Regions from separate parts of the Neorhizobium sp. R1-B genome, predicted to be linked through region 1. Evidence: riboswitches for the same ligand, from Rfam matches in the RefSeq annotation. Region 1 holds a riboswitch; each other region holds the start of a gene.

Evidence for each region. Region 1 has a riboswitch for thiamine pyrophosphate ahead of thiC (phosphomethylpyrimidine synthase ThiC). Riboswitches for the same ligand answer to the same signal wherever they lie in the genome.
Region 2: it holds a riboswitch for thiamine pyrophosphate, as region 1 does, so the genes downstream of both, EDE05_RS10630 (multidrug effflux MFS transporter) here and thiC (phosphomethylpyrimidine synthase ThiC) in region 1, are expected to answer to the same signal.
Region 3: it holds a riboswitch for thiamine pyrophosphate, as region 1 does, so the genes downstream of both, thiM (hydroxyethylthiazole kinase) here and thiC (phosphomethylpyrimidine synthase ThiC) in region 1, are expected to answer to the same signal.

What each region holds. Positions count from the first base shown of each region.
Region 1 is NZ_SOEM01000010.1:181,902-192,409, reverse strand. Features, by position in the region: gene EDE05_RS15955 (efflux transporter outer membrane subunit) at 1-731, shown strand, start outside; gene efp (elongation factor P) at 816-1,385, opposite strand; gene epmA (EF-P lysine aminoacylase EpmA) at 1,552-2,622, shown strand; gene EDE05_RS15940 (lysine-2,3-aminomutase-like protein) at 2,619-3,665, shown strand; gene thiC (phosphomethylpyrimidine synthase ThiC) at 4,448-6,259, opposite strand; TPP riboswitch at 6,356-6,485, opposite strand; gene EDE05_RS15925 (acyl carrier protein) at 6,663-6,914, shown strand; gene EDE05_RS15920 (acyl-CoA dehydrogenase family protein) at 6,914-8,095, shown strand; gene EDE05_RS15915 (amino acid--[acyl-carrier-protein] ligase) at 8,146-9,057, shown strand; gene EDE05_RS15910 (DUF1839 family protein) at 9,062-10,045, shown strand; gene EDE05_RS15905 (glycoside hydrolase family 2 protein) at 10,042-10,508, shown strand, end outside.
Region 2 is NZ_SOEM01000006.1:15,416-25,923, reverse strand. Features, by position in the region: gene EDE05_RS10660 (response regulator) at 7-678, shown strand; gene EDE05_RS10655 (sensor histidine kinase) at 675-2,096, shown strand; gene EDE05_RS10650 (tripartite tricarboxylate transporter substrate-binding protein) at 2,158-3,153, shown strand; gene EDE05_RS10645 (tripartite tricarboxylate transporter TctB family protein) at 3,165-3,602, shown strand; gene EDE05_RS10640 (tripartite tricarboxylate transporter permease) at 3,602-5,131, shown strand; gene prpB (methylisocitrate lyase) at 5,137-6,060, shown strand; gene EDE05_RS10630 (multidrug effflux MFS transporter) at 6,436-7,668, opposite strand; TPP riboswitch at 7,810-7,925, opposite strand; gene EDE05_RS10625 (TetR/AcrR family transcriptional regulator) at 8,253-8,924, opposite strand; gene EDE05_RS10620 (NAD(P)/FAD-dependent oxidoreductase) at 9,144-10,037, shown strand; gene EDE05_RS10615 (isoprenylcysteine carboxylmethyltransferase family protein) at 10,059-10,508, shown strand, end outside.
Region 3 is NZ_SOEM01000006.1:255,667-266,174, reverse strand. Features, by position in the region: gene EDE05_RS11815 (PAS domain-containing sensor histidine kinase) at 1-1,460, opposite strand, end outside; gene EDE05_RS11810 (hypothetical protein) at 1,690-1,902, opposite strand; gene EDE05_RS11805 (hypothetical protein) at 1,914-2,099, opposite strand; gene EDE05_RS11800 (alpha-glucosidase) at 2,233-3,930, shown strand; gene EDE05_RS11795 (heavy metal translocating P-type ATPase) at 3,916-6,108, opposite strand; TPP riboswitch at 6,222-6,316, shown strand; gene thiM (hydroxyethylthiazole kinase) at 6,363-7,160, shown strand; gene thiE (thiamine phosphate synthase) at 7,157-7,792, shown strand; gene thiD (bifunctional hydroxymethylpyrimidine kinase/phosphomethylpyrimidine kinase) at 7,789-8,610, shown strand; gene EDE05_RS11775 (HutD family protein) at 8,639-9,220, opposite strand; gene hutU (urocanate hydratase) at 9,229-10,508, opposite strand, start outside.

The DNA.
Region 1 (10,508 bases):
AGTTCCGCACCGCAGCCCATCGCATTGCGACCCTTCTCGGCCAGCCGGCTTCGTCGCTGGTGCCGGAGCTGCAGAGAGGCGCTCGTCAGCCGGTTCCCCGGTTCAACGTTAAGGCTGGCATTCCGGCCGACCTGATCCGCAATCGCCCGGATATTCGTGCGACGGAGCGTCAGTTGGCATCCGCAGTGGCGGAAATCGGCGTTGCCGAAGCGCAGCTTTATCCGGCGATCACGCTCGGCGGTTCCATTTCGCCGCGTTACAATGCCATTGCCGGCGCCTTGGACACCCGCTCGCTGACGTGGTCCTTCGGGCCGCAACTCAGCCTGCCGATCTTTGACGGCGGACGCCTCAAGGGCAACGTGAAGCTCGCGGAATCGACCGCACGCGAGGCCTATCTCAACTGGAAGCAGAGCGTTCTGGACGCCGTCGAGGAGGTGGAAAACGCGCTCGCCGCCGTTGCCCGCGATCGCCGCACCGTGGATGCCCTGCAGGCGACGGTGAAGTCCTATCAGGAGGCGCTGCAGCTTGCGACCGCAAGCTACCGCGACGGCGCTTCGTCGCTGCTCGACGTTCTCGACGCACAGCGTCAGGTTTCGACCGCCCAGGCAAACCTTGCCCAGGCCGTGCAGCAAGTGGCGCAGGACTACGTCGCGCTCAACGTCGCGATCGGCGGCGGTTACGCCTTTGGCGCGGCCGACACCAAGGTGGCCTCTGTCGTCGTAACCAAATAAGCTCACTCGACAACCTGACAAAGAAAAACCTCCGAAGCCCTGGCTTCGGAGGTTTTTTATCATGGACCGACAGGCCGGGGACGATCAGTTCTTGGCACGCTCGACGTAGGAATTGTCTTCCGTGGCGATGACGACCCGGGTGCCGGCGTCGATATGTGGCGGAACCATTGTCCGAACCCCGTTCGAGAGGATCGCCGGCTTGTAAGAAGAGGAGGCCGTCTGGCCCTTCACGACCGGTTCCGTTTCGACGATCTCTAGCGTGACGTGGCGCGGTAGCTGAAGAGCCAGCGCAACGCCCTCATGCATGGAAAGAATGCAGGTCATGCCTTCCTGGAGATAGGCCTTCTGGTCGCCCATCGTCTCGACGTCGACCACCACCTGGTCGTAGGTCTCCGGGTTCATGAAGTGGAAGCCTTCGCCGTCTTCGTAGAGATACTGGAAATTCACGTCCTCGACAAAGGCGCGCTCCACCTGCTCGGTGGTCCGCCAGCGCTCCGATACCTTAACGCCATCGACGATACGGCGCATATTGACCTGGGTGACCGGCGTGCCTTTGCCGGGGTGGAAGTTCTCGGCGGTGAGAACGACATAGAGTTTGCCGTCGACTTCGAGGACGTTGCCCTTGCGGACCGAAGAAGCGATGATCTTGACCATGATAATCCTTATATAGCCTGGCGGCTTGTCACTGCCGGAAATGCGTCGTAGAGGACCGGGCGATAACCGGCCTGAAGGACGGATCGTCTGTTTTCCGCGCGGGAACTACCCTAAAATAGCGCAAAGTGGAAGCCTCGCCGCGGAGAACCGGCAAAGAAAGCCATAAATGAACGCGCCCAGACCTGCCACATCCCGGACGCCCTGGTGGACGCCGGAAAGCCACAAGGACCGCCGGCCCTTCCTCATGGGCCGCAACGCGGTGCAGACCGCCTTGCGCGGCTTCTTCGGCAAGCGCGACTTCGTCGAGGTGGACACGGCCGCTTTGCAGGTCTCTCCTGGTAACGAGACCCATTTGCATGCTTTCGCGACGGAGGCCATCGCGATTGATGGCAAGAGGGCACCTCTCTACCTGCACACCTCCCCCGAATTTGCGGCAAAGAAGCTGCTGGCTGCCGGTGAGCGCCGTATCTTCACCTTTGCGCATGTCTATCGCAACCGGGAGCGCGGACCGCTGCATCATCCCGAATTCACCATGCTCGAGTGGTATCGCGTCGGCGAAAGCTACGAGCAGCTCATGGACGACTGTGCGCATATGCTGGCACTGGCGGCCGAGACCGCGAAGACCAAGCGTTTTGTTTTCCGTCAGATGGAAATTGATCCCTTTGCGGAGCCGGAACGCCTGACGCTCGCCGAAGCCTTCCACCGCTTTGCCAGCACCGATTTGCTTGCATCCGTTGCGGCGAGCGGCGACACGAACCGCGATCTTCTTGCAACGGGTCTGAAACAAGCCGGCATACGGTTCTCGGAGGACGATACCTGGGCCGATCTTTTCAGCAAGGTGCTCGTGGAGAAGATCGAGCCCAATCTCGGGCAAGGCCGGGCAACCATTCTCTGCGAATACCCGGTTTCCGAGGCAGCGCTGGCAAGGCCTTCGGCGCGTGATCCGCGTGTGGCTGAACGGTTCGAGCTTTACGCCTGCGGGGTCGAACTGGCGAATGCTTTCGGGGAATTGACGGACGCCGGCGAGCAGCGCCGCCGCTTCGAACACGAGATGGCGGAAAAAGCCCGCATCTACGGGGAGCGCTACCCGCTCGACGAGGATTTTCTCGACGCGCTTTCGATCATGCCGGCGGCAAGCGGCGCGGCGCTCGGCTTCGACCGGCTCGCCATGCTGGCCACGGGTGCCACGCGCATTGAGCAGGTCATGTGGGCGCCGGTCGCGGAGGTGTTTGGATGACCGCGACGCGTTCATTGAAGACTACCGATGAGCTGGCATCCGCCGGACTGATCGAACCGGGAAAACTCCCAGCCATTCGCGCCGTCGCGGACCGTTACGCCATAGCCCTGACGCCGACCGTGGTTTCGCTCATCGACCGTACCGACCGGCAGGATCCTGTCGCCCGGCAATTCGTGCCCGATCCGGCCGAGTTGCTGGCGACGCCGGAAGAACGCGCCGACCCCATCGGCGATCAGGCGCACAGTCCGGTAAAGGGCATCGTCCATCGTTATCCGGACCGCGTGCTGTTGAAGGCCGTGCATATCTGCCCGGTCTATTGCCGCTTCTGTTTTCGCCGCGAAATGGTCGGTCCGCAGGGCGACGGCACGCTGGCGCCAGCAGAGCTGTCGGCGGCGCTCGCCTATATCCGCGCACATTCCGAGATCTGGGAAGTGATTCTCACCGGCGGAGATCCGCTGGTCCTTTCGCCGCGGCGGCTTTCGGTAATCATGCAGGGGCTTGCTGATATCCCGCATGTGAAGATCGTCCGCTTCCATACGCGGGTTCCGGTGGTCGAGCCGGACCGCGTGGACGAGGCGATGATCGCCGCCCTGAAGGAAAGCGGCAAGGTGATCTATGTGGCGCTTCACGCCAACCATCCCCGCGAACTGAGCGATACCGCCCGCGCCGCGTGCGCGCGGTTGATCGATGCAGGCATTCCCATGGTCAGCCAGACGGTGCTGCTCAAGGGCATCAACGATGATCCGGTCGTGCTCGGCGACCTGATGAAGGCTTTTGTCGAAACCCGGGTCAAACCCTATTATCTGCATCATCCGGATCTTGCGCCCGGCACCAGCCATTTCCGGCTGGATATCGCCGATGGGCAGAAGATCGTTGCGGCGCTGCGCGGAAATGTTTCCGGGCTGTGCCAGCCGACCTATGTCCTGGATATTCCGGGCGGTCATGGCAAGGCGATGATCGGCAAAAGTGCGGTACGCACGGAAGGCGGCTGCTATTCGGTCAGCGATTTCCGCGGCGAGGAGCACAGATATCCTCCGAAGTGACGCGCGCTCGCCTTCACGCGACAGCTCCTGCCCGTGTTTTGGAGAGCCCACACGAATGCGGAACCTCATTTGATTTTGTATGTGTGGCTCCGCATTCGCGTGGCCTTCGGCGTTCTTTCGGGGTGTCCTGCCCCTACAGGTGATCATCTCGCCTCGCTGCGTGGCTTCATTTGCGGTCTCCTTTCGGGAAACCTTGCCACTTGCACGGCTATACCGAACCGGACATGGCTGCCCGGGGGAGGCTTGATAGGAAGCGATCGGGTTGATGGCCCGCTCTCCTCCATGGCTTTCACCTCTTCCACCTTTCCCGCACGTTACGGGTCCAATGGAAGCGCCGGCTCCCGCCTGCCCGCGAACGTCTCGCGAAACACTCCGGCGACGGAAGCGGGAGGATTGTAGGCATGGATGCGGAGGGTGGGGATGATGACGCGGTCAAGTCATTGGAGATGCTGAGCGGCGGCGATGAATTGTCCCCGGGACAAACATGGAAAGGCAGCATTGTGGGGCGTGCCCCGCCATACCCCCTCTGTCCTGCCGGACATCTCCCCCTCAAGGGGGGAGATCGGCTGGAAGCGAGGCCCTAACCCAGTCAAAGCCTTGAGATTGCCGCAAGATTGCTGAATTCTGCTCCCCGCCGGCTTCCTGCCCTTCACGATTGGAAAGGGATCGCTGAGCATGCCTCCTTCGATCTCCCCCTTGAGGGGGAGATGCCCGGCAGGGCAGAGGAGGGTGAACCGGCCTCGACGTGAACTGGCCCAACGTCGAAGGGCATGGGATCATGCTCACTCCTTCCCCACCGGCATGTAGAGATCGCCGCCGTCGCGGTATTTGGCGGCCATGGCTTCCAGTCCCTCCTTCTGCGCCTCAGCCCGGATATCATGCGAAATCCGCATCGAGCAGAACTTCGGGCCGCACATGGAGCAGAAATGCGCCACCTTGTGCGCTTCCTTCGGCAAGGTCTCGTCATGGAAGGAGCGCGCCGTTTCCGGATCGAGCGACAGGTTGAACTGGTCCTCCCACCGGAACTCGAAACGGGCGCGGGAAAGCGCGTCGTCGCGAACCCGGGCTGCCGGATGGCCCTTGGCGAGATCGGCCGCATGCGCGGCGATCTTGTAGGTGATGACGCCGACCTTGACGTCGTTGCGGTCCGGCAGGCCGAGATGTTCCTTCGGCGTCACGTAGCAGAGCATCGCCGTGCCGAACCAGCCGATCATCGCTGCCCCGATCCCTGAGGTGATGTGGTCGTAGCCGGGAGCGATATCGGTCGTCAGCGGCCCGAGCGTGTAGAACGGCGCCTCGCCGCAAACCTTGAGCTGCTTGTCCATGTTTTCCTTGATCTTGTGCATCGGCACATGACCGGGGCCTTCGATCATCACCTGGCAATCCTTCGCCCAGGCGATCTTGGTGAGTTCGCCGAGCGTCTCCAGCTCCGCAAACTGCGCCGCGTCGTTGGCATCAGCGATCGAGCCGGGACGCAGGCCATCGCCGAGCGAGAAGGACACGTCATAGGCCCGGCAGATATCGCAGATTTCCTCGAAATGCTCGTAGAGGAAGCTCTCCTTGTGGTGATGCAGACACCACTTTGCCATGATCGAGCCGCCGCGCGAGACGATGCCGGTGACGCGATTGACGGTGAGCGGGATGTAGGGAAGCCTGACGCCCGCGTGGATGGTGAAATAATCGACGCCCTGTTCAGCCTGCTCGATCAACGTGTCGCGATAGACCTCCCAGGTCAGGTCTTCGGCGATGCCGTTCACCTTTTCGAGCGCCTGGTAGAGCGGCACCGTGCCGATCGGCACCGGCGAATTGCGAATGATCCATTCGCGGATATTGTGGATGTTCCGGCCGGTGGACAGGTCCATGACCGTATCCGCACCCCAGCGGATCGACCAGACCATCTTTTCGACCTCCTCCGCCATGGAGGAAGTGACGGCGGAGTTACCGATATTGGCGTTGATCTTCACCAGGAAATTCCGGCCGATGATCATCGGCTCGCTTTCGGGGTGGTTGATGTTGGAGGGGATTATCGCCCGTCCTTCCGCGACTTCGCGGCGAACGAATTCAGGGGTCACGAAATCCGGAATATGCGCTCCGAAGCTCTCGCCGTCACGGATGAGAGCTTCCTTGGCCGCCTGCCGGCCGAGATTTTCGCGGATGGCGATGAACTCCATTTCCGCCGTGACGATGCCGGCGCGCGCATAGGCAAGCTGGGTAACGGCCCTGCCGTCTTTCGCCTTCAGGGGCGTGTTGCGGACCGGGAATTCCGGCGTCAGGCGATCGCCGGTGACAAACCCGTTGTCCTCCGGTTTCACGACGCGGCCTTCATAGGATTCGACATCGCCGCGCGCCCTGATCCAGCTTTCGCGCAGCCGCGGCAGGCCGGCTTCGATCGAGACCGCATGGGCCGGATCGGTGTAGGGGCCGGAGGAATCGTAGACGGTGACCGGCGGCTCGCCGGAGGTCGGATGCAGCGCGATCTCACGCATCGGCACCCGGATATCCGCGTGGACGACACCGGATTTGAAAACTTTGGTGGAGGCGGGAAGCGGACCGGTCGTGACGACAGGCGTAAGCTTTGGTGTGGCGATATTCATGGGTGAGGCTCCAAGGTTTGCCGTTTGGAGACCCAGTTCCAGTGTTGGAATGATGGAAAAACGCCTGAGCCGATGGACGGGAATCCCGCCTGAAAGCCGTGAGCGCTCGCACCGTCCCTACGCCAGTATGAACTGGATCAGGTTCAACGGGTCACTGCGCCTCGGCGGCAAAGCCGTCCGACCAGCAGTATCTCAGCCCCTTGCCGGGACCCCCCTGGTGAATGCGAGCATCAAAAACCTGCCGAGCGCCCGTGTCAAGCCAAAGCTGGCCATGCGGATATCTCGGATTTTAGCGAATCCCGCAGCCCTAACTTCACGACGTTTCTTACCGGAATTTTATGCTTTCCGACGTAGACAGTGTTCCCGGCGATGAACGCAAATTCCAGTCATTGGAGATGTCGAGATGAACGAGACTATTCGCGAACTGCTGGCACGGGTCGGCGGGCTTCCGGTTGCAGTGACCGAACTTGAAGATGCGGCCGATCTTTATGCGGCCGGGCTTTCCTCCTTTGCCTCCGTGCAGCTGATGCTGGCCATCGAAGAGGCTTTCGACATCGAGTTTCCCGACAGCCTCCTGAATCGCAAGTCCTTTGCCAGCATCTCGGCAATCGAGCAGACGGTCGCCCAGATCGTGAAAGCCCGTGAGGCTGCGTGATGAGCCTCCCAGCCTTTGCCGCCGACATGACGCTCGGCGCACGTGCCCGCCGAGTGGCGGAGGTCGCGGCCGAAAATGCCGACCGCGTCGACCGGGAAGCCCGTTTTCCGCAGGAAGCGGTCGATGCCATGAGGGCCGAACGCCTGCTCGGCATTCAGGTCCCCATATCGCTTGGCGGCGAGGGGGCTTCGACACAGGAGATCGCGGAGGTCTGCTCCATCCTGGGACAGGCATGCGCGGCAAGCGCCATGGTCTTCGCCATGCACCAGATCAAGGTGTCAAGCCTGGTCGAGCACGGCGGCGACAGCGAGTGGCATAGGGATTTCATGCGCGAGCTTTGCGCCCGTCAGCTTCTTGTCGCCTCCGCGACAACGGAAGGCGGCATCGGTGGCAATCTGCGCAATTCCATCTGCGCCATCGAGATCGACGGAAACATCTGCCGCCTGACGAAGGACGCGACCGTCATTTCTTACGGCGTTCATGCGGATGTCATCATGGTGACCTCCCGCGCCCACGCCGACGCGGCTCCGGGCGACCAGGTCATGACCGTTTTCAGGAAGAACCAGTATACGCTGGAAAAGACGGTGGACTGGGATACGCTCGGCATGCGGGGCACCTGCTCTGACGGCTTTATCTTCAAAGGCGAGGCGCCGGTCACGCAGATCTTCCCGAAACCGTTTGCCGAAATCGCGGCGCAGAGCATGCTTGCCTCGTCGCACCTCCTCTGGAGCGCGGTATGGTATGGCATCGCAGCCGATGCGGTATTGCGTGCGCAGGCCTTCGTGCGCGCCGCCGCTCGCAAGGCGAATGGCACCACGCCGCCCGGCGCGTTGAGACTCGCGGAAACATCCAACCTGCTGCAGCTCCTGAAGTCGAACATTCTTTCGGGCCTGAAGGCCTACGAGGACGCCAAGGCTGAGCCGGACCAGCTTTCCTCGATGGCGTTTTCGATCGCCATGAACAACGTCAAGCTCGCCTCGTCGGAGACGATCCTGACCATCATCAACCAGGCGATGATCATCTGCGGCATCATGGGTTACAAGAACGGCACGCCTTATAGCCTCGGCCGGCATCTGCGCGATGCCCATTCGGCCCAGCTGATGATTTCCAACGACCGCATTCTGGGCAACACGTCGACCATGCTGCTCGTACAGAAACCGGACACCAGCCTTCTCGGCTGACGCCCACCCGTCAATGATTGCCCGTCAAATGAATTGAATGAGGTGAAGCCATGGATATGCAAGTTTCCTTTCTCGACCGCCTGTTCGACGCAGGCCTTCTGATCGACACCGGCGTCGACGGGCTTTATGGCCGCAGCGGCCGGTTCGAAGATGTGATTACGGCCTTCGAGCGGCTGATCGACAGGATAGGCGGGGCCGACGGCGCGGAAGCCATGCGCTTTCCGCCCGGCATGAACCGCGCCTTCTTCGAGCAGAGCGGCTACATGAAGAGCTTTCCGCAGCTCGCCGGCACCGTGCATTCCTTCTGCGGCAACGAGCTCGACCACATGAGCCTGTTGAAATGCATGGAAGTGGGCGAGGAAGACTGGACGAAGGGTCAGGAAGCGACCGATATCGTGCTGACGCCGGCCGCCTGCTATCCGCTCTACCCGACCGTTGCCCGGCGCGGCAACCTGCCGAAGTCCGGCGCTCTCTATGATCTGCAGAGCTACTGCTTCCGCCACGAGCCCTCCAAGGACCCGGCCCGCCAGCAGCTGTTCCGCATGCGTGAATATGTCTGCATGGGCACGGAACAACACGTCACCGATTTCCGCCAGCGCTGGATGGATCGCGGCGTCGAGATGATGAAGTCGGTCGGCCTCGAGGTGACGATCGACATCGCCAACGACCCCTTCTTCGGCCGCGCCGGCAAGATGCTGGTCAACAACCAGCGCGACCAGAACCTCAAGTTCGAGCTCCTGATTCCGATCACCTCGGTTGCCAAGCCGACCGCCTGCATGAGCTTCAACTATCATCAGGATAGTTTCGGTTTGAAATGGGGCCTGAACCTGGAAGACGGCAGCGTCGCACACACGGCCTGCGTCGGTTTCGGGCTGGAGCGGATCGCACTCGCTCTCTTCCACACCCACGGTCTCGACGTGAAAGAGTGGCCGGAATCCGTCCGCGCCACCCTGTGGGGCTAAGGCCATGGCTGGAGTTCTAGCCGGTCTTGATCCGGCCAGCTACAGGCCGCATGCGCTACATTCGGCGGAGCGCATCTGGCCGGAGACCAATTGTTATGTGGACCTCTGGATCGAGGTGCTTTCGGCGCAGGGCCTTCCGCCGGAAGCCATGCTGGGTTTCACATTGACCCAGGATTTTGAGGGCGACCAGTTCACCTTTTTCAAGGTGCCGCTGGAGGATCTCGAAGCGCTTTACGGCATCCGCGTCACGGAACTGGCGATCTTCGACAGGCCGGAGCGGCATGTGCTCGAGCAAATCGGCCGCGGCCGGTTGACGCTGCTGGAGCTCGACAGCTACTTCCTGCCGGATACGCGCGGAGTGACCTATCGCCAGGAGCATGGCAAGACGACGGTGGCGGTAAACCGGCTCGACCTGGAGAAGCGCGAGCTGGACTACTTTCACAACGGCGGCTTCTTCCATTTGTCCAGTGAAGATTTCGACGGCCTATTCCAGACGAATGCGGCCCCGGAGGCGCTGCCCTTCCTGCCGTACACCGAATTTGCAAAGTTTCCGGCGACCTATCCGGCTGCCAGAGACATGCGGGAGACGGCGTGGAAACTCTTGCGGCACCATTTCGCCAGACGGCCGGAGCAAAATCCGATCCGGGCTTTCGCCGAGGTCTTCCCGACCCAGGTCGAGCGCCTGGCCGAACGCGATTTCGGCTTCTTCCACAAATATGCCTTCAACACGCTGAGGCAGGTGGGGGCCAATTTCGAACTTCTGGCTAGCCATCTCGACTGGCTGAATAGCAAGGGTTTTGCGCAGGCGGAAAAACATGCGCTGAGAATTGCTGAAGTCGCCAAGTCTACGCAATTCCAGCTTGCCCGCGCCGTCACCCGCAAGAAATTTGACCCGCTGGCAACGGCGCTCGATCCGGCCGTCGAAGCCTGGGATCTGCTGGCGGCAGAACTGGCCATGACATTGGCCCAGACCCGCGAGGCCGCGTGAGCGCACTTTCGCTGATCGGCACTGAGACCAGTCTTCTTTCGGAGGGCTGGTCATTGCTTTTGAGCGAGCGCGACGCCTATTCGCTGCCAAGTCATCTGCCGCCTGCCCTCGACGATATTCCGGCGGCCGTGCCGGGCACGGCTGCGGCCGCTCTGGAAGCCGCCGGCCGCTTCGACCGCGATGAACCGGAGCCTCTGATCGAGAAAGATGCCTGGTATCGCCGCTCGCTTGCCGGCGAGGCACCCGGTACCGCAATCCTTCGCTTTGACGGCCTCGCCACGGTGGGGGAGGTTTATCTCGGTGATCGGCTGGTCCTCTCGTTTGACAGCATGTTCGAAAGTCACGACGTGCCGGTAGAGCTGACCGGCGGCGAGACCCTGTCGATTTGTTGTCGCGCGCTGAAACCGCATCTGGACAAAACCGGACCGCGTGCCCGCTGGCGCCCAAGGCTCATGAACAATCA
Region 2 (10,508 bases), on a different contig from region 1:
AGACGCTTGAAACTTCTTTTGGTCGAAGACGACGCAGAGCTCGCGCAGTGGCTGATCAAGGCCCTGAAGCAACGATATGCCTTCATGATCGAATGGGCTGATGACGGCGCACTGGCGGATCAACGATTACGGCAAGAGGAATTCGACGCGGTCATCCTGGACCTCGGGCTGCCGAAGATGGACGGACGCGCAGTCCTTTCGGCCATGCGCAGCCGCGGAGACACGACACCTGCACTCGTCCTGACTGCTCGCGACACTTTACCTGAAAGGATTGGGACGCTGCATGAAGGTGCGGACGACTTCCTGGCCAAGCCGTTCGCGATTGAGGAGTTGGAGGCAAGGCTAGTGGCGCTGGTGCGTCGGGTCCATGGGCGAAATGCAGGAACGTTCTCCTGTGGTGAGCTGACCTACTATTCCGCCGAGCAGCGCTTTACGTTGAACGGCGAGCCGCTGGACCTTTCGCCTCGCGAGCACTCGCTCCTGCGCATCCTCGTACAGCACGCGGGAGAGCCGATGTCGAAGCAGAAGATCGTCGACAGGATGTTCTCCTACGACGCCGACATCCACCTCGAGGCAATCGAGGTCATCGCTCACCGTCTTAGGAAAAAGCTCTCTCACTCCGTCCAAATCAGGACGCTTCGTGGCCTTGGCTACGTGCTTGAAGCGGGCGCGACATGAGCGCCACGAGCACCTCTAACCCCGGACGTCCTCTAGCGGTCACCCTTGGGGTGTGGATTGTTCCGGCAATCGTCCTTGCGATGGCGTCGACGCTCTGGTTCAGCGCGACGACCGTCCAGGAGATGGCCGACAGCGCCTACGACCGGTCTCTCGCCGGAGCCGTTAGGGCGATCGACGCCAACATCTCCACGGAAAGCGGTGGGGTCGGGGTTGAGCTTCCCTATAACCTCTTCGAGTTCTTCCAGCTCACGGCACAGGGCAAGGTCTACTTCAACGTCTCCACGAGCGATGGGCTGGTGCAGATCGGGGACGTGCTTTTACCGGAGACGCCGAACCTTGAACCGGGTCAGCTCCGTTTCCATGACGGCGACTACTTTGGCGAAGTCATCCGGGTTGGAGCGCTCTCTCGTCCGCTCGATCCTGCTAGACCTGAGGGGACTCAGATCACGATCCAGGTCGCCGAGACGAAGCTGTCGCGCACCACCTTCCAGAACGAGTTGATGATGCGCGCCATCCTGCGCGACGTCCTCGTTGTTGCGGTCCTTGGTACGTTAATAGGCGTCGGCGTCTACATGGCGCTGAAGCCACTGAACAGGCTGCGGGAAGCCATCGACGCTCGGGAGCCTGACGAGTTGAAACCTCTTGAGGTCGCTGATCTGCCCAAGGAGGTTCGGCCGGCAGTCGAGGCGATGAACCGTTTGATGGCCAGAAACGTAGAGCAAGCCCAACAACAGCGGCGATTTCTTGATGACGCTTCACATCAACTCAGGACGCCGATGACGATCCTACGCACCCAGATCGACTACGCGCTGCACCAGTCGAACCCCGATGAGGTCCGTACTGCGCTGCAGTCGTCCAAACTCGTGCTGGATCGCTCAATCCGCACGACAAACCAGCTTCTTGCGCTTGCCAAGGCGCGGACGTCACAAGGCACGGAGACATACCCCCAAGCTTCTATCGACGTCGCCGAGTCGGTCGCAGAAGTCGTCCGCATGCTGTGGCCGCGTATACGTAGTCGCCAAATGGACTGCATCGTCGAGTCTTCCGGTCAGAGGCTGATCGTCCGCGCCAACGAGGGCTTCCTTCAGGAGGCGATGATGAACATCCTGGACAACTCGATCAAATACGCCCCTGAAACCAGCCTCGTGACGGTGACGCTTTGGCGAGAAGACGCCGCGGCTGTCGTGGAGGTAATGGACGAAGGTCCGGGAATGGAAGAGGAGGAACTTGCCTACGCCGGTATGCGCTTTCGCAGCGGTCAAAAGGCTACGAGCGGGAGCGGTCTCGGGCTGGCGATCGCGCTAACCGTCGCCCGCGCCAGCGGCGGGTCGATGCAGGTGAGGAACAGGTCGGACCGCAGAGGCCTTGTCGTCTCGCTCCGCCTGCCTTTGGCAACTGAAAGCCAGTTGAAAGCTTGAGGCGGATATATGGCGAGCTTCGCAGATAGGAGGTCTGCGTTCGTCATCTGGAGGATCATCTATGACAATTGCATCTCGCGCCGCGCTCGCCGCCGCCATTTCTATCACAGCCGTTTCCGTTGCTCCGACTTTCGCGCAAGCAGAGCCGAAGAACCCAGAATGCATCGCACCAGCGCAGCCGGGCGGAGGTTTCGACATCACCTGCAAGCTCGCCCAGGCGACGCTTCAGCAGTCGGGCGCGATCAAGTCCCCGATGCGCGTCTCGTACATGCCGGGCGGCATTGGCGCGGTTGCCTACAACGCGATCGTCGGACAGCGCCGTGACGAACCAAATGTCGTCGTGGCATTCTCCGCCGGATCGCTCCTGAACCTCGCCCAGGGCAAGTTCGGGGCATATTCTGAAAAAGACGTTCGCTGGGTCGCCAGCGTCGGCACCGACTACGGCGCTGTCGTCGTCCAGGACAGCAGCGAATACAAGTCGCTGACGGACCTGATGGCTGCCATCAAAAAAGACCCGAAGTCTGTCATCATCGGAGCCGGTGGCACGATAGGCAGCCAGGACTGGATGAAGGCCGCGATGGCTGCGCGTGCCGCAGGCATCGACTACAAAGCCATGCGCTTTGTGGCGTTCGAGGGCGGCGGGGATTGCGCAACCGCACTTCAGGGCGGACACGTCCATGTCTGCATGAACGACGTGGGTGACAGCCAGGCAGCAATCGATGGTGGCGCGCCGCTGAGGCTTCTTGCGATCTTCTCGGAGCAGAGGCTCCCAGGCAAGCTGTCCCAGGTGCCGACGGCCACCGAACAGGGATTTGACATCAAGTGGCCCATCGTCCGCGGGTTCTATGTCGGACCTGAAGTCAGCGACGCGGACTATAAGTGGTGGGCTGATGCTTTCGCCAAGACGATGCAGTCTCCCGACTACGCCGCGGAACTTCAGAAGCGCAACCTCTTCCCGCTTCCCATGACGGGCGAGGAGACGAAGGCGTTCGTGGAAAAACAGGTGGCGTCATACAAGAAGCTCGCCGCTGACTTCGGTCTCGCCACGACCAAATAAGGCCTCGCATCATGAAAACCGACCGCCTCCTGGGAGCGACCGCAATCGCGGTCGCAGCAATGATGCTCGTGTTCGGATACGCGCTTCAAGCACCCTTCGCCTACGAACCTGTTGGGCCCCGAGCGTTTCCGCTCATAGCTGCAGGCATGATCGCGCTGTGCGGCGTCATCTTGGTGCTGAGGCCCGGAGAACCGTCCTGCGAACCAGCGGGGCCTATCGGAGCGCTCGCAGCTTTATGTGGCTGTCTCGTTGGCTATGCGCTGCTCTTCCAGCCGCTCGGCTTCGTAATCGCGACGACAATCTTCATGGTCCCGATCGCGATGATCTTCGGCGCTAAGTGGTGGCAGGGTGCGGTAACGGGTGTCGTGCTCGCGGTCTCTTCCTACCTGCTCTTCGACCGAGTTCTGGAGGTCGTTCTTCCGGTGGGTCCATTCGGAGGGATCGTCTGATGGATTCGTTCAACTACCTGTTACACGGATTCGGAGTCGCTCTTGCTCCGACAAACCTGCTCCTGGCTGCGCTTGGAGCCGTCGTCGGGACGATGGTCGGTGTCTTACCGGGTCTTGGGCCCATCAACGCCGTTGCCATGCTGGTTCCAGTCGTGTTCGCGCTGGGACTGCCGCCGGAAGGCTCGCTGATCCTGATGGCGGCCATCTATATCGGCTCCGAATACGGCGGTCGCATCAGCGCCATCCTGCTGAACGTGCCGGGCGAAGCGTCTGCAGTGATGACCGCTCTGGAAGGCTATCCGCTCGCACGCCAAGGGAAAGCAGGGATTGCCCTGTCCCTGTCCGCCTGGACCTCGTTCGTCGGGTCGGCCATTGCGACCTTGGGGATTGTCCTTGCGGCCCCGGTTTTGGCGAAATGGGCCTTGGCATTCGGACCCGTGGAGTATGTCGCGCTCATGGTCTTCGCCTTCGCGTGTCTTACGGGCCTTCTCACGGACCAGCCCGTGAAGGCGATGCTCGCGATCGGGCTCGGGCTCGCGATCTCCACGATCGGCATCGATGCGAACTCGGGTGTCTACCGCTACACGTTTGGCTCGCCGAACCTGGTGGACGGCGTTCAGTTCGCCACTGTCGTGATCGGCCTCTTCGCGATCAGCGAGTTGCTGATCATGCTGGACGCCAAGCATGGTGGAGCAGCCGTCCGCATCGAGCAGTTCGGGCGCTCGCTATTCAACCGTCAGGAGATGCGCTTCACGAACATGGCGACGCTGCGTGGCTCGCTCATCGGGTTCTTCGTCGGCATTCTTCCGGGCGCGGGTGGGACCGTGGCTTCTGCGCTCGCCTACACCACCGAGAAACGTGTTGTCGAAAAGAGCGATCCGGAAGGGAGCCGTTTCGGAGAGGGAGATGTGCGCGGGCTCGCTTCGGTCGAGGCGGCAAACAACAGCGCTTCCAACTCCAACTTCATCCCGATGCTGACGCTGGGCATTCCAAGCTCCGGGACCACGGCGATCATGCTGGGCGTCCTGACGCTCTACAACCTGACACCCGGTCCCGCGCTCTTCCGCTCGCAGCCTGATCTGGTCTGGGGTCTCATCGCCTCGCTGTTCATTGGCAACTTCATCCTTTTGGCGATCAATATCCCGCTTGTCGGCGTGTTCGCCAGGATGCTGTCCGTCCCGGCCTGGGTCCTGGTGCCGTTCATTGTCGTCGTGAGCGCGATCGGGGTCTACTCGGGCAAATCGACGACATTCGATCTCGTCCTCATGGTCGGCCTTGGTGTCGGCGGTTACCTCCTGCGCCGTCTCGGCGTGCCCATGGCACCGCTCATCCTCGGCCTCGTGCTCGGTAAGATACTGGAGCAGAGCCTGAGGCGAGCGCTATCGCTCTCTGCCGGAGATGTGGCCATCCTATGGTCGAGCCCGATCTCGATTACGCTGTGGATCATGGCTGCCGCCGTCCTCATTATCCCCCTCCTTCTTCCGCGCTTCGCGAAGTGGAGGCACAAGACAGCACTGCAGGTGGATTGACCGCAATGAATTATCTTCTTCCTAACCCAAATGACGAAAATCCGGCGGGTGACAGGCTTCGCCTTCTCTTGCGCAAGCCGGAGATCGTCAGGATGCCGGGGGCGCATAACGGCCTTGCAGCGCTCCAGGCCAAGGCCGCGGGCTTCGAGGCGCTGTACCTGTCCGGGGCAGCGATGAGCGCTTCGATGGGGCTGCCCGATCTCGGAATCCTGACGCTCGAAGACGTCTTGTTCTTCACCCGGCAGATCGTTGGGGCCTCGGGTCTTCCATTGCTGGTCGATGGAGACACGGGCTTTGGCGAAGTCTTGAATGTCATGAACACGGTACGGCGTCTTGAAGAAGTCGGTGCTGCCGCGATCCAGATTGAGGATCAGGTGCTGCCGAAGAAGTGCGGTCACCTGAACGACAAGAAGCTCGCGACCCCCGAAGACATGGCAGCCAAGGTTGCCGCCGCAGCGAGGGCTCGTCGTTCTCTTGTCATCGTGGCACGTACGGACGCTGTCGCAGACGAAGGGATAGAACGGGCAATCGACCGCGCCCGTCTGTACGTCAAGGCTGGCGCGGATGCCATCTTCCCGGAGGCTCTGATCACCGAAGCCATGTTCGCCGAGTTCGCAGCCGCCATGGGAGGCGTCCCTCTCCTGGCTAACATGACGGAGTTCGGTCGCTCTCCTCCCATGACGGCCGGCGCGCTCCAGGACCTCGGCTACAAGATGGTGATCTGGCCGGTATCGTCACTTCGGGTCGCCAACAGGGCGCAGCAGGACCTCTACGGGGAGCTTGCCCAGCATGGCGCCACGACAGATTTGGTGGCCAGGATGCAGACACGGGCCGAACTATACGACCTGATTGACCTCGCGAGCTATGAATCGCTCGACGCCAGTATTGTCGCAAGCGCTGTACCCCAGGCGGAATCGCGACAGGAGTAGAAGCCCATGGGTGGCATTAAGACCAGTGACTGCGAGATGATCCCTGACCTGATACGTCGAGTTCTTCCTCCTTTAACACGAGGAACTGGTCACGGATGGCTGCCGCTCTGGTCGCCTGCGGTACCACCGACCGATCGCCAATGCCGCCGGGCGGCAACGCGCCTTCACCTCGGCGGTAGATGCCGTCTCGCGCGCTTCCTGGAAGCGGACATCGCTCACGGCGTCGTCACGTCGCGTGTGCCGAGATCGGTGCGGCCGCCCGGTAGCATCCAGCACGCCTTGTCTAGTGGATCGGCGCTGGACGAGAAATAATGCGCCGTCTTTCGTCGCGAACGACCGCACTGGCTGCAAGAATGCGTTGTGAACTAGACATCTTCATCCTCGTTCGGATTGGCTGGCAGCATGGGATGACTTCACCGCTGTTATCGTGGAATCGTGTTTATCGGTAAGTGCGGCGAATGTCGCAGCCAGCAGCCCAATCGTCGTCGAAAGAAGAATGATGCAGAAGAGCCCATAGGTCGCGTCGTTTTCTGTCAGCATCGCCCCCGTGATCGATGAAAGGGCCGCACCGCCGCCAACCGTCATGGCACCGGCCAATCCGGCGGCGCTTCCGGCGAGATCCGGACGCACCGAGAGCATCCCGGCATTGGCACTCGGCATGGTCAGGCCGTTGCCGATGCCGATCAGGATGCAGGGGCCGAATAGCGCAATGGCATTCCTGAAGCCTGCCAGAAACAGGGCCAAGCCGATTATAGGGCACGCGCACGCTACGACGCGCCCCATAATCATCATGGTGGTCAACGGCACGCGCCCGGCATATCGCCCCGACAGGAAGCTGCCGAAGATATAGCCCAGGGTTGTGACGCCCATGAAGATACCGAGCGTTCCGGCCTGTAGGTCATATGCCGATGTTGCCGCCAATGGAGCGCCGGCAAGGAAGGCATAGAACGCTCCAACCGAGAACGACATGCACAATCCGTAGGCCCAGAAGCGCGGCGCGCGGAACAAGGCCGGATAGGTTCGGAACTGCTGAGCAATCGTGTCCGAGCGCGCTTTGTTGGTTTCGCTCAGACCGAACCAGCACAAGAGGAACATCACTGCCCCGGCGAGGGCGAGACACCAGAAAATCGCCCGCCAGCCAAGGGCCTGATCTAAAGCCCCGCCGAATGCCGGGGCGAACATCGGCGCGATCGCCCAGATCATTGCCGTATAGCCGATCCTGCTCGCCGTCCGCTCCTTTCCGACGGTATCCCTGATGACCGCCATAGCGACCGGGTAGCAGGAGGTAATTGTAGCCTGAAGCATACGGAAGGCGAGGAATATCCAAATATCAGGCGATAGGGCACAGCCGATTGATCCAAGCGTGAAAGCAGCAAGGTTCGCCAGAATGATCGGTCGCCGTCCGAACCGATCCGACAGCGGACCCATGACCATTTCCACCGCAACGGCGACCACCGCATAGCCTGCCAACGACAAGCTAGCGAAAGCATAGCTTATATGAAAATCCCCGGCGATATTCGCCAGCGAAGGCAGGAACACGTTCAGCGGTATGACCGAAAGAGCGCACAATAGGATGATTGTCGAGAACCTTGGAGGGGAGCGCATCATGTCTCAGCCCTCTCCAAGCCGCTCCGCCGCGGAGAAATCGAGGGTGAGGGCAAGATCTTGATCGTGCTGCCTCTAGGGGTATTCGTTCCGAGCTTTGGTTTCGTCAGTGTCATTACGGCCTCGTCTAAGAGGCCGGCTGAGGATAGGTGTCGGACCCGTCCCTTCGCCGGCATGATCCGGATCAGGTTCAAAGGGTCACTGCGCTGCGTTGGCCAGCAGTATCTCAGCCCTTTGGCAGGGCACCCCTCGGTGTAGACGATGATAGAGCGAAAATCGCAAGCAAGCACGCTTTTTGAGGGGTACGGACAGTTACCACCTAAAACCTCACCTGGAAATTCACCCACCCCCTGGCAAGCATTCTCGCAGTGTCAACCCCGACTTTGTCTCACAAGCTGGATTTTAAACGCGTTTCTTCGGCAGCCGATGACCTCAAGGGGCTCAAGCCCACCGTTAACTGCGATAAGCAACATGTCCGCTTTTCCTACTGGCAATGCGCCAAGCTGACAGTCTGAATAGCGCCTTTATTTCCGCCGTTCAGACCACCGTTGCAGCTTCCCGAAAGCTGACGGTCTGCCAAGCCGGCACTAAGGCCTCGAATGGGTCGCAGCGGTTACTCCGCCGATCGCATTGCCGCCGTGCGCGGCCATGAACATGGCGACGGCCGATCGGCAGTAGGATTCGATCTCCTTGTCGTCCTCTGCTCGCCCCTGATCGAAGCGTGCAATAATCAGGAGATCGGACCCTTTGAAAAGCGCAGCGAACAAGCGGGCGGACCGGAGAGGATCGGGCACGTTTAGAACCGCCTTGTCGTGCAATTGACGCAACAGAACCTCGATTTGGGCGATGATATGGGCGGGGCCGGCGTCGTAATGCAGCTTACCCAACGACTTTTGATTCGTCGTGTCGGCCATGACCATGGCTTCGACATTGCGGACGTCCGGGCGCAACAGCGTGCGAAGCAGGGACGATCCCACCGCCATGAGCTGATCTTCGGCCGAACCGTCGACGCCTTCAAAAAGGACCTGCGGGATTAACTGATGGCACCGGGCCGCAAACGCCGCGCCAAACAGGGCCTCTTTGCTCTCGAAGTGCCTGTAGATGCTGAGTTTGGATATCTTCGCCCGCTGAGCGACCTTGTCCAATGTCGTCGCTTGAAAACCCAATTCCGCAAAAAGTTCGCTCGCGGCGTCGACTATGGTTTGACCAAGCGCCTCGTTAGCGGGCCGGCCGCGCCGGCCTCGACTATTTTCGGTCATTTCAATTCCAGTCCTTGACAGTATCTTTATTCTCGAATTACGATACCACTTAGTTTCAGAAATATGCAAGCCAATGAATGAATCGAAAAACACGAGGGCGCCATGCAACGACGAACACTGCTAAAGCTGGCCGCGCTGTCCACCATCGGCCTTCCGCACGCCCAAGCCATCGCGGGTTCGAACCCAACATCCTCTACCCACAATACGGAGCCCACTACCATGGATGACGTCATCATCATCGGCGGCAGCTTTGCCGGTCTCGCCGCCGCCCTGCAGCTCGGCCGTGCCCGCCGTAAGGTCACCGTTCTTGATACCGGCCTGCCGCGTAATCGCTTCGCGGGCCGCTCGCACGGTATGCTCGGCCACGATCACAAGCCACCGCTGGACATCCTGGCCGAGGCGCGGCAACAGCTGGCGCGTTATCCCGCGATCCGGCTGGTCAATGCCCGTGCCGACAGCATTTCCGGCACCATCGACAACTTCTCCGTCCTCACTGGCGATGGCGAAAGCCTTGGGGCGCGCCGCCTGATCCTGAGCTATGGCGTCGTTGACCAGATGCCTGATGTTCCGGGCTATGCCGAGAGCTGGGGCACATCCATCATTCCATGCCCCTATTGCGACGGCTTCGAAGTCGCCGGCCAGCATTGGGGCCTCGTCTGGTCCGGTCCGCAGTCAATGAACCAGGTCAGGCTATTTCGCGATTGGACTGACAGGCTGACGGTCTTCGCCGATGGTCACGAGATTTCATCCGATATCCGGGCCGATTTGGCGGGCCGCAACGTACCTGTCGTCGATGGCCGGATCACCGGCGTCGCCCGTCACGGGAGCCACAACGCCACGATCAAGCTCGATACCGGGCCAAACGTTGCGGTCGACATCCTGTTCGCGCATCCGCGCAACAAGCCGTCCGCGAGCCTGCATGAATCACTGGGTCTCGCCACGGCCGACACACCCCTCGGCGTCGTGCTCAAGGTCGACGAGCGCCGCGAAACCAGCATGCCGGGCATCTACGCTGCCGGCGACCTCACCAACCCCGTCTTGCCCTCGGTCACCACGGCAACATGGCAAGGCGCGATGGCGGGTATCTTCGCCCAACAATCGATGCTGGTTTGAGAGCACAGATTGGAGATGAACATGGCCGTCGAACCGGACAGCGCGGGTGTCCGCTTCCCTCCGCCCTTCGTCTATCTGGGAGCGCTGCTGTTGGGGCTGGCGGTGGAGCGGTTCGTCCCCCTGCGCTCGTTCGGCATCGACTGGCGGTTGCTGGTCGCGACGGGCGCGCCGCTGTTCGTTGCCGGCGCGGCGATCATGCTTGCGGCGGCGGGGCTGTTCCGGCGGCTGGGCACCAACATTCCGCCGTCGCAGCCAACGACCCTCATCGCCACGAACGGTCCTTATCGGTGGACCCGCAATCCCATGTATCTCGGCATGGCGCTTGTCTACGCCGGCCTTGCGATCGGTTTCGACGGGCCGATCGCCTTCGCCTTGCTCCCGTTGGTGCTGATCGCGATCCAGACGCAGGTGATCGCCCGCGAGGAGCGCTATCTCGAAGAGAAGTTCGGCGACGACTACCGCCGCTACAAG
Region 3 (10,508 bases), on a different contig from region 1:
GCCCGGAAATAGGGCTCGAACAGCTTCGGCACGTCGTCCGAATCTATTCCGATACCGGTGTCCTTGATGGTGACCAGGACGCGCTGCCCCTGCTGCCAACCTCTCACATCGATTTCGGGAGAGTTGGGCGAATATTTCACTGCGTTGGAGAGCAAATTCGTGAAGACCCGACCGAGCGCGACACCATCCACCATCTGGAAGGCGGGCAGGTCGGCGAGATCTGCGCGAATGTTATGATCCTTGCTGATCTCCAACCGGTGCGCGATACATTCCTCAATCACTGCGGAAAGAGAGCAGGGCCTTTTATCGATTGCGATCGTGCCGGTGGCTATTCGGCCGGCGGCCAAAATACTCTCCATCAGCTCGACCATACGCACGACCGCGCCCTTGATCTGCACGCACTTGTCGGAAAGGAATTGCGGCGTCACGGCACCCTTCGTGCGGGTCAGCCGCTGCGCTGCTCCGTCGATAACGGCAAGCGGCGTGCGAAACTCATGAGAAATCATCGCCACGAACCGTCGCTGAAGGGCGTTGATCGCCCTCTCCTGCTGTAGAAGGCGGTCCAGTTCGACATTCTTCAACTGGACTTCGACAGTCCTTTCCTCGACGGTTTTTTCCAGCCGATCGCGGTGCTCGCGCAGCCTCTGCTCGCTTGATTGTAAGGCTTTAAGGGCGAGCTGGCGGTCATGAACGTCTTCCAGCAGACCATACCACCTGCATACCTCGCCAGCCTCGTTCAGGCGGGGTGCCGCGCGGTTGCGAAACCAGCGATACCGACCCTTTACAGGCCCGATGCGATAGACCATGTCGAAGCGGGCGGCGTTTTCCACCGCTGCCTGCCATTGCTCGATGACGTGCGGAAGATCCTGCGGATGGATCGTTTTTTCCCAACCCCGTCCGAGAGCTTCGTGTAAATCGAGCCCGGATGCATGCTGCCAACTCGGTCCGACCTCGATCACATCTCCCGAGGCGTCCGCCACCCACGGGGTCTGTGGGTGGAGCTCCACAAAAGAACGATAATGCTCTTCGCTCGCACGTAAAACCTGTTCGGCGCGGCGCAATTTGGTGATGTCGGAGATAACCGCGATCAACACGGGTTTTGTCGTCCCGCCAATAGGAAGGAGTGCTCGACGTTTATGGGTTACCAGGATTCGAGTGACGCCGCCTCGACCGGTTACTTCTTCTTCGAGCAGGCTTTCCTGGCCGGTCGCCATCACCTCAACGTCTATTGCCCGTATTCGGTCGGCATCCGATTTTTGCAGAAATTCATGCCCCGTGCGGCCTAAGAGATGCTCCGGCTTCATGCCGATCATGTCGCAGGCTTTTTTATTGAGATACAAGAAGCGCGATTGGTCATCTTTGATGAGAATCGGCTGATGGGCTCCTTCGAACAGAGCCTGCAAAATATCCATATCCTGCAGCTGCTCGTCGGTTTCTCTCAAATGGGAACTGCCCGCCAATCAAGCCTCCAAAGTAGCCGGCCATAATTCTAGTGACGCTAATTTAGCGCCTTCGGCTTACCGAATGCTGAAAGAGGCTCCTATCGTTTTAACAGGCAGGCGAAACCAGGCCGAACACTGAGCGCTTACGGGGCATTAAATGCTCTTACGCCCAGTCGAAATCAGACAGCGACGCAAGAACCCTTCTCGCGGCAGCGAAAAGGGTTCCTTCAGATCGGTTTGTCCCGGCTCAATGGGCGGGTCGCGTTCCGCCGCCCTTCTTTTCGGAATCGTGGGTGTGATGGCTGTCTCGCTCACCGCCACCGCCGGAAACACGGCTCTTGGAACGACGATCATCGTCCGCAGGCGGTTTTTTAACTTCAAGCGGCGCCTTTGCATTTTCGTGGGAAGCACCGGGACCACCCTGACGGATGCTGGCAGGGGTCTTATCGGATGTCGACATCGCAAGTCTCCTTATCGATCCTGCTGGTAGCCCTGGTGGGTCGTGTTGACCTTGGTGTTACCCTGCTGCCCCTGCTTTTCGAAATTCGCTGTGCCCGGATTGGTCGTGCGTTCATCGCCGGTTCCCGAGGTCGCAGGTTCGCCGGTACCCTTCGGGCTGCGGTTGTCTTCCGGGACGGGTGGAAGTCTACTGTTCATCGGGTGCTCCTCTAACTTGTTACCTCTTGGACTAACCCCCGAGCCGCCAGCCTGTTCCAATTTTGGGGGAACACGGGTGAGCTTGCGACGTTGCGCCAGTGAGCGATTTGAGCAGGCAGGGAGAGACGACGATATGAACCAGGTCCCACATCAGCCCGCGGCTATGGCCGAGCAACCGACATCGCCTCCTATGGAGCGCAAATGGTGGCACACGGCCACCGTATATCAGATTTATCCGCGAAGCTTCGCCGACAGCAACGGAGACGGTATCGGCGATCTACCGGGCATTACCTCAAAGCTGGATTATCTAAAAAATCTCGGCATCGACGTCATCTGGCTTTCACCGATCTACAAGTCGCCAATGGACGACAACGGCTATGATATTTCCGATTACCGAGACATTGCTCCCGAGTTCGGCACCCTGGCGGATTTCGATCGCCTGATAGCCGAGGCCAGGAAACGCGGTATCGGGATCGTCCTGGATCTGGTCGTCAACCACACGTCCGACGAACATCCCTGGTTTCTCGAAGCCCGCAAGTCCCCCAGCAATCCCTATCGCGACTTCTATATTTGGCGAAAACCCGGTCCCGACGGCGCCCCTCCGAATGGCCTCATGTCTTCCTTTGGCGGACCGGCCTGGACGCTCGATCCTCAAACCGGGGAATATTACCTCCACCTCTTCTCCCGTCGCCAGCCGGATCTCAACTGGGAAAACCCGAAGGTCCGGCGAGAAATCTACGACATGATGAACTGGTGGCTCGAACGTGGCATTGCCGGCTTTCGCATGGACGTCATCGACTATATCGGCAAGCAGGTCGACCAGGAACTGGTGAAGGACGGGCCGCATCTGCACGACTATCTGCAGGAAATGAACCGCGAAACCTTCGGTGGCCGCAACATTCTTACCGTCGGCGAAGCCTGGAGCGCGACGCCGGGTTCGGCCTTGCTCTATACCGGGCGCGATCGCAACGAACTTTCGATGGTCTTCCAGTTCGAGCATGTCACGCAGCAATGGGACGAAGTCTACGGCAAGTGGCGCTCCAAGCCCTTCGATCTCGTGAAGCTGAAGTCGGTGCTCAGCAAATGGCAATATGCGTTGTCGGAAGACGGATGGAACTCCCTTTTCTGGGGAAACCACGACCTGCCCCGCGCCGTCTCCAAATATGGCGACTCCCGCGGCTATCCGTCCGAATCCGCCAAGATGCTGGCGACCGTGCTGCATCTCTTGAAGGGCACACCCTTCATCTATCAGGGCGAAGAAATCGGGATGACCAACGTCCCCTTTACCAAGATAGATCAATATCGGGATATCGAGACCCTCAACATGCACCGCCTGCACATCGAGGCCGGGCTGTCGCCGGAGGAATTCATCACAGGCGCCAATGACAACGCACGTGACAATGCGCGTACGCCGATGCAATGGAGCGCTGCGCCCCATGGCGGCTTTTCCTCCGGCGTGCCGTGGATAGAGGTCAACCCCAATTATACAACGATCAATGCAGAAACTGCCATGACCGACGAACGTTCGGTCTGGAACCACTACCGGCAGCTGATCGCCCTAAGGAAAGCACATCCGGTTATCGTCTATGGGCTTTATCAGTCCTGGCTGGATCAGCATCCGGACGTTTTTGTCTATTCCCGCAGCCTCGACCATGAGCGGCTGGTCGTCATCGCCAACTTCACCGCACGGGAAGTATCTTTGACCATACCGGATGAATTGAAGACCACCGGCCGATGCCTGATCACAAATTACCACCCCATCGACAACCTTGGTCCGGTTGTGGAACTCAAACCCTATGAGGCATTTGCCATCCTTTCACCGACCGCGTAGCAGACGCAGCGCATTGAGCGTGACAAGCACAGTGGCACCGGTATCCGCCAGAATTGCCGGCCAGAGCCCGGTCACACCGAGAACCGTGGTTACAAGGAAGACGGCCTTCAGGCCGAGAGCAATGGCAATGTTCTGGTGGATGTTGCGCATCGTGCGCTTCGACAACTCGATCATGTCGGCAATGTCGCGTACACGGCCGTGAAGTACCGCGGCGTCGGCCGTTTCGAGCGCCACATCCGTGCCCCCGCCCATGGCGATGCCGACGTCCGCCGCCGCCAAGGCCGGCGCATCGTTGATACCATCACCCACCTTGCCAACTGTAAAACCCTTGCGTTTCAATTCCGCAATGATCCGCTGCTTGTCCTCAGGCATCAGCTCGGCATGCACCTCGAGGCCGAGATCCTTGCCGATCGCGCTCGCGGTACGGGCGTTATCGCCTGTCAACATGACCGTCCGGACGCCGGCATTCGTCAGCGCTTTCAAGCCCTCTTTCGCGTCGGGCCGCGGTTCGTCGCGCATGGCGATCGCGCCGGCCAGCACGCCGGCCGCGATCAACACGGATACGGTCTTACCCTCATCATTAAGGCCGGCGATCTGCCGCCGATGCGCCATGGACAGCGAAACCCGATCGGCCGCTGCTTTCGGCGAACCCAGGAAGGCCTCCTGGCCCTCGACGACCGCCGTTATACCCTCGCCGCCAAGCGCCCTCGCATCGCTCGCGGCAGGAATGTCTACTTCATCGTCCGCAGCCTTGGCGAGAATGGCCATCGCCAGCGGATGACTGGACCCGGTTTCGAGCGCGGCAGCGATGCGAAGCACCTCATCGGCATTACGCCCGAAGGCAATCACATCGGTTACCCGAGGCTTACCGGCGGTCAACGTGCCGGTTTTGTCCAGCGCGATGGCTGTGACCTTGCCCACCATTTCGAGGACCGCACCGCCTTTCATCAACAGACCGCGCCTGGCACCGGAGGACAGTGACGCAGCAATTGCAGCAGGCGTTGAGATGACCAACGCACAAGGGCAGCCGATCAGAAGAATGGCAAGCCCTTTGTAGATCCAACCTTCCCAGGCTTCACCAGTGATAAGTGGCGGCAACACTGCGACCAGCGCTGCGACGACCACGACGGCTGGCGTATAATAGCGCGAAAAGCGGTCGATGAAGCGTTCGGTCGGTGCCTTGCTTTCCTGCGCTTCCTCGACCAGGCGCACAATCCGGGCGATGGTATTGTCGGCGGAAGCCGCTGTCACTTGCACCCGCAGGGCCGCGTCTCCATTCACCGTGCCGGCGAAAACCGCATCGCCGACAGTCTTTACGACCGATATGCTCTCGCCCGTCACCGGCGCTTCATTGATTGCGCTTTCGCCGGCGACAATGATGCCGTCCGCAGAGATGCGGTCGCCTGGCCGCACCAGGATGATCGATCCGATCCCAAGATCTTCTGCCGGTACTTCTCGTGTCTTGCCGTTTATTTCCAGCAGCGCGGTCTTCGGCACCAGTGCCGTCAGGCTTTGAATACTCTGGCGCGCTTTGCCGGCGGCGACACCTTCCAGAAGCTCCCCGACGAGGAATAGGAAGACCACCGCCGCCGCTTCCTCCGACGCATCGATGACCACGGCACCAAGGGCAGCGATGGTCATCAGCATCTCGATCGAAAACGGCGTACCCGCCAAGGCCGCCATGACGGCGCGGCGGGCGATCGGCACCAAGCCGACGAGCATGGCGGCTACGAAGATATAGGTGTCGTAGGCCGGAACCAGGTGCCCGACCCCATAAGCTGCTGCCAGTGCAATACCTGCCAGTATCGTCAGCCGTCCTTTGGCGCTCTTCCACCACAATCCGTCCATGCGATCGTGCTCATGCAATCCTGCAAGATCTTTCGTCTCGGGGAGACCATGGTCGTGACCTTCATGATCAAGGCCGTGATCCGGCAGCTCTGCTGGTCGAGGCGACTTCTGCCCAAGAGCGCGCAGCGAGTAACCAAGCCCGGTAACCTTCGTTTCGATCACTGGCAGGTCGCACGTTCCATCATGGCTGACCATCATCGTGCCTGCAGCAACAGAAACGGAAACATCCTGGACGCCGGGAATGCGTCGAACTGCTGTGTCGATCTTTGCCGCGCAACTTGCGCAATCCATTCCGCCGATCTTGTAACGAGCCTGATTCTTTGCTGTCATCTTTCTCTCCGCCTGGGATCGGGTACCATAACTACAACCTCTAGCGACTAGAGCTACAAGTAGTTTTTTTGACAAAAATCGCTGGCGCCCATGGCGGCATATGCGCTAGTCCTTGCCTCAGACAGGGGCGTCCGGGTTGCCGGGCTGAGAAGTACCCTTTGAACCTGAACCAGATCATGCTGGCGGAGGGAGTCGCCTGGGCTTTTTCTGATGAAATGCCCTGCGCCCCTCCACCTGAAAAGGCGAGGACGCAGATGACAGACACTCCAGGCCAGATTCTATCGGCAATGCGCCAAAAGAACCCCCTTGTGCAGAACATCACCAATTTCGTGGCGATGAACATTGCGGCCAATGTGATGCTCGCCGCCGGCGCCTCGCCAGCCATGGTGCATGCGAAGGAGGAAGCAGGAGATTTCGCTCGCATCGCTGCGGCGTTGACGATCAACATCGGAACGCTTTCGCCTTACTTCCTTTCCGGCATGAAGGAAGCGGCAAAAGCTGCCAGCGAGGAGGGCAAGCCCTGGATCCTCGATCCAGTCGCCCATTTCGCGACCCCCTACCGCAGCGCTGCCGTTACAGAACTCCTGGCGCTGAAGCCCACAGTCATTCGCGGCAACGCCTCGGAGATCATGGCACTTACAGGAGCGCAATCTCGCGGTCAGGGCGTCGACAGCGGCGACAAAACCGAAAAGGCCGAAGACGCCGCCGTTGCGCTTGCTCGTGATCACGCCTGCGTCGTAGCCGTTACCGGCGAAATGGACTTCGTTACCAACGGTTTTCGCTCCGTCCATATCCTCGGCGGATCTGATCTTATGCCTCGTGTTACGGCACTTGGTTGCTCTCTGACCGCTCTGGTTGGTGCCTTTGTCGCAGTCCGTCCGGATAGGCCGTTCGACGCGACGGTGGCCGCCCTCGCGATGTTCGCGGTCGCGGGGGAGGAAGCAGCACTCACTGCTAATGGCCCCGGTTCTTTCTCTCCCCTTTTTCTTGACCGGTTGGCATCGCTTTCGCCAGAGACGCTGGATGCCAAAGCGAAGGTCGTAGCAGCATGAAAGCCTTCGATCTATCCGTCTATCTCGTCCTCGATCCCGAGTTATGCCAAGGCCTCGGCATGGCGCAGACCGCTCGGCTCGCCGTGGAAGGTGGTGCGACCATGGTTCAATTGCGTGACAAAAACGCCAGCACCGCAAGGATGATCGAGACCGGTCAGGCGTTGAAAGCGGCACTCGCAGGCAGCGGCATACCTTTGATCGTCAATGACGATGTCGAAGCCGCGATCGCCATCGGCGCCGAGGGAGTGCATGTGGGACAGAGCGACATGGGGGCATCGATGGCGCGCCGCCGCGTCGGAGAGGGTATGATCGTCGGCGTGTCGGTCGAAACCGAGGAGCTTGCGCAGGGCGTCGATCCATCTCTCGTCGACTACGTCGGAATAGGCCCGGTCTTCGCCACTCCCACCAAACCGGATCACAAGCAGCCGATCGGCTTCGATGGATTGGCGCGTATCGTGGCGGCCGCATCGGTGCCAGCGGTCGCCATCGGCGGCCTCAGGGCGGAACACGCCGGCAAGGCGCTGGCGGCAGGTGCCCACGGGATCGCCGTAGTCTCCGCCATTTGCGGCCAGCCGGACCCGAAGGAAGCCGCACGAAGAATAACTGACGAGGTCAGAAAGGCGCGCCTATGATCCGCAATGTTTTATCCATCGCAGGCTCCGATCCCTCCGGCGGCGCGGGAATTCAGGCGGACCTGAAGACGTTTTCGGCGCGGGGCACCTTTGGAATGGCAGTCCTTACTGCCTTGACGGCGCAAAACACGGTCGGGGTAACAGGCGTGCATCTCGTACCACCCGCTTTCGTGGCCGAGCAGATCCACGCCATTTTTGCCGACATCCGGGTCGATGCGGTCAAGATCGGCATGATTGCCAATGCCGAAATCGCCGAAGTCGTTGCGGATGTCCTCCGTCCCTATCATGACAATCTGCCGATCGTGCTCGATCCTGTCATGGTCGCCAAAGGGGGGGCGTCACTTCTGGCTTCCGATGCGATAGAGATCCTGATCCGTCGGCTAATACCCATGTCCACGCTGGTCACGCCCAACCTGCCGGAAGCCGCTGCTCTTCTAGGTGAAGCGATGGCGGTAGACCGCGCGGGGATGGCCGAGCAGGCCGAGAGACTGCTCCGGCTGGGGCCGAAGGCGGCGCTGATCAAGGGTGGCCATCTTGAAGGGGCAGAGAGCCCCGACGTCCTGGCGGAATCCACCGGTCTTCACTGGTTTGAGGGTACGCGGGTCTCAACGCAAAACACCCATGGCACAGGTTGCACCTTGTCCAGTGCGATAGCCGCCGAGCTTGCCAAAGGCGCTCCGCTTGCCGAATCCGTTGCGATCGCCAAGGTCTATCTTGCAGGCGCCATAGCTGCAGCCGGCACACTGAGTGTCGGCAACGGCCACGGACCTGTTCAGCACTTCCACGCGCTGTGGGCGAGTGAACAACAGCCGAGCTGACCTGGGCGGGAAGGTTGCCGGCCTCCCCTCACGAAAGGCGCTCCATCTCGATGAGATAAACGACGCTGCTCTGCTCGGCGGTCAAATGGACATGCACATCCGGGGCTATCCAGCAAAGGACGTCTTGTCCTTCTGCCGCAAGCTCGATTCCATCCGCCCGAACCATGCAGGTGCCCGTGAAAACAATCGCGAAAAGCGCCTTGGCGGTATTGAAGACAAGGGATCCCTCGAAGGCACATCGCTGCACGTGATGCCATGCGTGGCCGCGAAGCGTCATGACGTTGAGGTCGGTAATCGGGCCGCCCAGACATCTGGCGGAGACGTCACTATCGCCGGAAAATGGAAACGGGTCGCATAATGCCCGCATTTCCGGCTGCAGGACGCCGTCCACCGTTAGCTGCATGCCGTCGCCGGCAAGGACCGCGATGGTCCGGTCAATGCCGAGAAAGGGCGAGAAATCACTCTCGCCCTCTACTGTCGCGAGGCTGATGCGCCAGAGGAACCGTCCAATCGGATCGCCCGGCATAGGTTCGGACGCCACTTCCCGGGTGACGCCTTTGCCATTTTTCCAGGGCATGGCCCTGTGGTCGTCCGCCTTGAGAAGACGCATTTCGGTCCTCAATTGCCGAGGATGCCCGGCAGGCGCAAGCCCTTTTCCTTCGCGCATTCGAGCGCGATTTCGTAACCCGCGTCCGCATGGCGCATGACGCCGGTGGCCGGATCGTTCCACAGAACTCGCTCTAGACGTTTGGCCGCGTCATCGGAGCCGTCTGCGCAGATGACAACGCCCGAATGCTGCGAGAAACCCATGCCGACACCGCCCCCATGGTGCAGTGAGACCCATGTCGCGCCAGAGGCGCAGTTGAGCAGGGCATTGAGAAGCGGCCAGTCGGATACTGCATCCGATCCGTCCTTCATGGCTTCCGTCTCGCGGTTGGGTGAAGCGACGGAACCACTGTCCAAATGATCGCGGCCGATGACGACAGGTGCTTTCAATTCGCCACTCTTGACCATTTCGTTAAAGGCCAGCGCAAGACGGTGACGATCGCCCAGGCCCACCCAGCATATCCGGGCCGGCAGGCCCTGGAAGGCGATGCGCTCGCGGGCCATGTCCAGCCAGTTATGCAGGTGCTTGTTGTCCGGCAGCAGTTCCTTCACCTTGGCATCGGTTTTGTAGATGTCCTCCGGATCGCCGGAAAGTGCCGCCCAACGGAAGGGGCCGATACCACGGCAAAACAGCGGACGGATATAGGCAGGCACGAAGCCCGGGAAAGCGAAGGCGTTCTCAAGCCCCTCTTCCTTGGCAACCTGGCGGATATTGTTACCGTAATCGAGCGTGGGAACGCCCATATTCCAAAAATCGACCATGGCGGCGACATGGATTTTCATCGAAGCCCGGGCGGCGGCTTCAACCGTCTTCGGATCGCTTTCCTGCTTCGCCCGCCATTCGGCGACCGTCCAGCCGATCGGCAGATAGCCGTGAACCGGGTCATGGGCCGAGGTTTGATCGGTCACGATGTCGGGCTTTACACCACGGCGAACCAGTTCGGGAAATATCTCGGCAGCATTGCCGATGAGACCGACAGACTTGGCTTCACCCGCCTTCGTCCACTGGTCGATAAGTGCCAGAGCTTCATCCAAGGTATGGGCCTTCGCATCGACATAGCGGGTGCGCAGGCGGAAGTCGACGCGTGTCTCGTCGCATTCGACGGCGAGGCAGCAGGCACCGGCCATGACGGCCGCAAGCGGCTGGGCGCCTCCCATGCCCCCGAGACCGCCGGTCAGTATCCACTTGCCCTTCAGGTTGCCGCCATAGTGCTGGCGGCCGGCTTCCACGAAAGTCTCGTAGGTTCCCTGCACGATGCCCTGCGTGCCGATATAGATCCAGGAACCGGCCG